Regions from separate parts of the Rhizobacter sp. P5_A1 genome, predicted to be linked through region 1. Evidence: riboswitches for the same ligand, from Rfam matches in the RefSeq annotation. Region 1 holds a riboswitch; the other holds the start of a gene.
What was found. Region 1 has a riboswitch for S-adenosylhomocysteine ahead of metH (methionine synthase). Riboswitches for the same ligand answer to the same signal wherever they lie in the genome.
Positions count from the first base shown of each region.

Region 2: it holds a riboswitch for S-adenosylhomocysteine, as region 1 does, so the genes downstream of both, ahcY (adenosylhomocysteinase) here and metH (methionine synthase) in region 1, are expected to answer to the same signal.

Region 1 covers NZ_JBFUKR010000006.1:131,479-133,867, reverse strand. Annotated here, with positions in the region: gene AC1DTW_RS08640 (ATP-binding protein) at 1-41, shown strand, start outside; gene AC1DTW_RS08635 (homocysteine S-methyltransferase family protein) at 80-1,138, shown strand; S-adenosyl-L-homocysteine riboswitch at 1,152-1,254, shown strand; gene metH (methionine synthase) at 1,337-2,389, shown strand, end outside.
Region 2 covers NZ_JBFUKR010000003.1:328,555-330,943, forward strand. Annotated here, with positions in the region: gene AC1DTW_RS05095 (YbfB/YjiJ family MFS transporter) at 1-318, opposite strand, end outside; gene AC1DTW_RS05100 (HAD-IIB family hydrolase) at 386-1,204, opposite strand; S-adenosyl-L-homocysteine riboswitch at 1,263-1,344, shown strand; gene ahcY (adenosylhomocysteinase) at 1,421-2,389, shown strand, end outside.

The sequences.
Region 1 (2,389 bases):
CGGAGGTGCGGCAGCAGCGCGGGATGGGCTTCCTGCACTGAGCCGCGCGCCGGCCGCGGGGCTTTCCTACAATGTCGGCATGAACACGCCGAACTTCACCCGTGCCGCGCAACTGCCTGAGATCCTGAAGCAGCGCATCGTCGTGCTCGACGGTGCGATGGGCACGATGATCCAGCGCTACAAGCTGGGCGAGGCCGACTACCGCGGCACGCGGTTCAAGGATCACCCGAAGGACCTGAAGGGCAACAACGACATGTTGCAGCTCAGCAAGCCCGAGGTCATCGGCGAGATTCACGCGCAGTACCTCGAGGCGGGCGCCGACATCATCGAGACCAACACCTTCGGCGCGACGACGGTCGCGCAGGACGACTACGGCCTCGGCGCCTATGCCCGCGAGATGAACGTCGCCGCCGCGAAGCTCGCGCGCGCCGCCTGCGACCGGTTCACGAGTGCCGAGAAGCCGCGCTTCGTCGCCGGCGCGCTCGGGCCGACGCCGAAGACCGCGAGCATCAGCCCCGACGTCAACGACCCGGCCGCGCGCAACGTCACGTTCGACGAACTGAAGGCCGCGTACCGCGAGCAGGCCAGCGGCCTGCTCGAAGGCGGCTGCGACCTGTTCCTGGTCGAGACGATCTTCGACACGCTGAACGCGAAGGCCGCGATCTTCGCGCTCGACGAGCTGATGGAAGAGACGGGGGAACGCCTGCCGGTGATCATCTCCGGCACCGTGACCGATGCGTCGGGCCGCATCCTGTCGGGCCAGACGGTCAGCGCGTTCTGGCACAGCGTGCGCCACGCGCGGCCGCTCGCGATCGGGCTGAACTGCGCGCTCGGCGCGACCCTGATGCGGCCCTACATCGAGGAGCTCGCGCGCATCGCCGGCGACACCTTCGTCAGCTGCTACCCGAACGCCGGCCTGCCGAACCCGATGAGCGACACCGGCTTCGACGAGACGCCCGAGATCACCGGCAGTCTTCTCGAGGAGTTCGCGAAGGCCGGTTTCCTGAACATCGCCGGCGGCTGCTGCGGCACGACGCCGGCGCACATCGCGTCGATCGCGCAGAAGGTCGGCCAGTACCGGCCGCGCTGCGGGCACCGCGGCGCGCTGTTCGGCGAGCTGGAGCTCGAAGCGGCCTGACTACAATTCGGTTTCGCCCGAGGAGCGTTGCGACAGCCTGATTTGCGAACCGCAGTCAGGCCGCCAGGCTCGGGCACGATGCCTTCCAAGCATCGGTTCAACGGCGCTCACCCGACCCCCTGACAGGTCCGCGGTGAGCAACGCGGGCCTCATTCGAGTTTCGCTGCGATGAACGCCACAAAGATCCCCGTCCCTCCGATGAAACTCTCCGGCCTCGAGCCGGTACTGCTCGGCGAAGGCGCGCTGTTCGTCAACGTCGGCGAGCGCACCAACGTGACCGGCTCGAAGGCCTTCGCGCGGATGATCCTGAACGGCGAATTCGAGCAGGCGCTCTCCGTCGCACGCCAGCAGGTCGAGAACGGTGCGCAGGTCATCGACATCAACATGGACGAGGCCATGCTCGACAGCAAGGCCGCGATGGTGCGCTTCCTGAACCTGATCGCCGGCGAGCCCGAGATCGCGCGCGTGCCGATCATGGTCGACAGCTCGAAATGGGAGGTGATCGAGGCCGGCCTGAAGTGCATCCAGGGCAAGGGCATCGTCAACTCGATTTCGCTGAAGGAGGGCGAGGCGCAGTTCAGGCACCAGGCCAAGCTCGTCAGGCGCTACGGCGCCGCGGCCGTCGTGATGGCGTTCGACGAGACCGGCCAGGCCGACACCTACCAGCGCAAGATCGAGATCTGCGAGCGCGCGTACCGCATCCTGGTCGACGAGGTCGACTTTCCGCCCGAGGACATCATCTTCGACCCGAACATCTTCGCGATCGCCACCGGCATCGAGGAGCACAACAACTACGCGGTCGACTTCATCAATGCGACGCGCTGGATCAAGCAGAACCTGCCCGGCGCGAAGGTCAGCGGCGGTGTCTCCAACGTGAGCTTCAGCTTCCGCGGCAACGACCCGGTGCGCGAGGCGATCCACACCGTGTTCCTGTACCACGCGATCCAGGCCGGCATGGACATGGGCATCGTCAACGCCGGCATGGTCGGCGTCTACGACGATCTCGATGCCGAACTGCGCGAGCGGGTCGAAGACGTGGTGCTGAACCGGCGCGAGGATTCCGGCGAGCGCCTGATCGAGATCGCCGAGAGCGCGAAGGGCATGGCGAAGGACGACAGCGCGCGCCTCGCGTGGCGCGCGAAGCCGGTCGACGAGCGCCTGAGCCACGCACTGGTGCACGGCATCAACGACTTCATCACCGAAGACACCGAAGAGGTCTACCAGCGCGTGCTCGCCACCGGCGGCCGGCCG
Region 2 (2,389 bases), on a different contig from region 1:
CGCGTCGCCGGTCACCGAGCCGTGCGCCGCCAGCAGCAGCGCCGAACCGACGCCGCCGGCGAGCAGCGCGCGGCGCGCGCCGAAGCGCCGCAGCCAGCCCGGCGCGAGCAGCGCGCCGACGAGGTAGCCGGCTGCGTTGACGGTGTTCATCGCACCGGCCGTGGTGTAGCTCCAGCCCAGGTCGGCGCGCATCGGCGCCAGCAGCAGCGCGTACGAGAAGCGTGCGAGACCCAGCGACACCGCCGCGGCCAGCGCGAGCGCGGCGGCGATCGCGAGGGTTGGCAGTTCATGGTGGGTTGTCGGCAAAGGCTTCGGCATTCGCGCGCAGTCTTGCACAGCGCTGCTGCCGGATGCTTCGCCCCGCGCCTGAGCGATCGTTGCCGGCTCAGCGCCGCTCGACCAGTCGATCCGCAACTTCGGCGAAGCCGGCGCCGCGCGCGGCCCGTGTCAGGTAGCGCGGCCAGACGGTCAGCGCGTCGGCAAACGCCATCAGGTTCGCGACGCCGACACTGATCGGGAAGTGGCCGAACATCAGCTGATCGTTCGTCGAGTCGCCGACATAGACCCAGCGCTCGCGCTCCGCCTGCAGATTGCGGCCGAGCAGCCGGCGCATGACCCACGCGGCCCCGCTGAGCTTGGTGTGGTCGCCGAACCAGCCGTTGATGTGGATCGAGCTGACGGTCGCGTTCATGCCTTCGGCATGCATCAATGCGACCACTGCGTCGATCTGTGCCGGCGACAGGTGCGCGAACTCGGCGTGGTCGATCGCGATGTCGGTGACGCGGCCGGCGCTGTCGCGCGCGAGCGTGCTGCGCGGCAATTCGCGCAGCACGCGCGCGGCGACCTCGCGCAGGCGCAGCGCGTTGCGCGTGCGGGTCGGCGCGTCCTGCGCGTACTCGATCGCGAGCGTTCCGGCGGCGTCGCGGAACAGCGCGACAGCGCCGTTCTCGGCGACGATCGCGTCGATCGGCCAGCCGCCTTCGTCGACGCGGCGCGCAAACGGCGCGCTCCAGCCCATCGGCCTGCCGGTGATCGCGATCACCGGCAGGCCGGCGGCGCGCAACCGCGCAAGCGCATCGAGCGCGTCGGGCGTGATCGCGCCGGCGGTCGTCAGCGTGTCGTCGATGTCGGTCAGCACGCCGATCACGCGGCGCGCGTCGCCCTCGGGCAGTTCGGCCCAGGGCCGGGGGGAAGTCACGGTCATGCCCGAGTCTTGCACAGGCTTTTCGCGTGGGCTCGGTCGCCCGACTACAATGCGGGCACTTTCCGAGGAGCGTTGCAAGGCTCGCCTGATTTGGCGCGACCCCAGGCTCGGAATGCAGATTGCAACCGCGCTCACCCGCACGATTCGTTCCTCGTGGGTGAGTTCCAACTTCCCATCGATGGCACGTGCGGGTTCCTCAATTTCTGGAGCTCGACCATGAACGCCGTTCTGAAACCCTTCTCCGATTTCGCCATTGCCGACCCGTCGCTCGCCGCCTGGGGCCGCAAGGAAATCAGGATCGCCGAAACCGAGATGCCCGGCCTGATGGCCATTCGCGAGGAGTTCGCGAAGACGCAGCCGCTCAAGGGCGCGCGCATCACCGGCAGCATCCACATGACGATCCAGACCGCCGTGCTGGTCGAGACGCTGCAGGCGCTCGGCGCGAGCGTGCGCTGGGCCTCGTGCAACATCTTCTCGACGCAGGACCACGCCGCCGCCGCACTGGCCGCGAACGGCGCCAGCGGCGTCGGCACGCCGGTGTTCGCGCACAAGGGCGAGACGCTCGCCGAGTACTGGGACTTCACGCACCGCATCTTCGAGTTCGGCGCCAAGGGTTCGGAAGGCGAAGGCCCGAACATGATCCTCGACGACGGCGGCGACGCGACGCTGCTGATGATCCTCGGCCAGCGCGCCGAGAAGGACGCGTCGGTCATCGCCAAGCCGACCAGCGAAGAGGAGACCTGCCTCTACGCCGCGATCAAGGCAAAGCTCGCCGTCGACCCGACCTGGTACACGCGCAAGGCCGCGCAGATCATCGGCGTGACCGAAGAGACGACGACCGGGGTGCACCGCCTGAAGGAGATGAGCGCGAAGGGCACGCTGCCGTTCCGCGCGATCAATGTCAACGACAGCGTCACGAAGAGCAAGTTCGACAACCTGTACGGCTGCCGCGAATCGCTGGTCGACGGCATCAAGCGCGCGACCGACGTGATGATCGCCGGCAAGGTCGCCTGCGTGGCCGGCTATGGTGACGTCGGCAAGGGTTCGGCGCAGGCATTGCGCGCCTTGAGCGCGCAGGTCTGGGTCACCGAGATCGACCCGATCAACGCGCTGCAGGCCGCCATGGAGGGCTTCAAGGTCGTCACGATGGAATACGCCGCCGACAAAGCCGACATCTTCGTCACG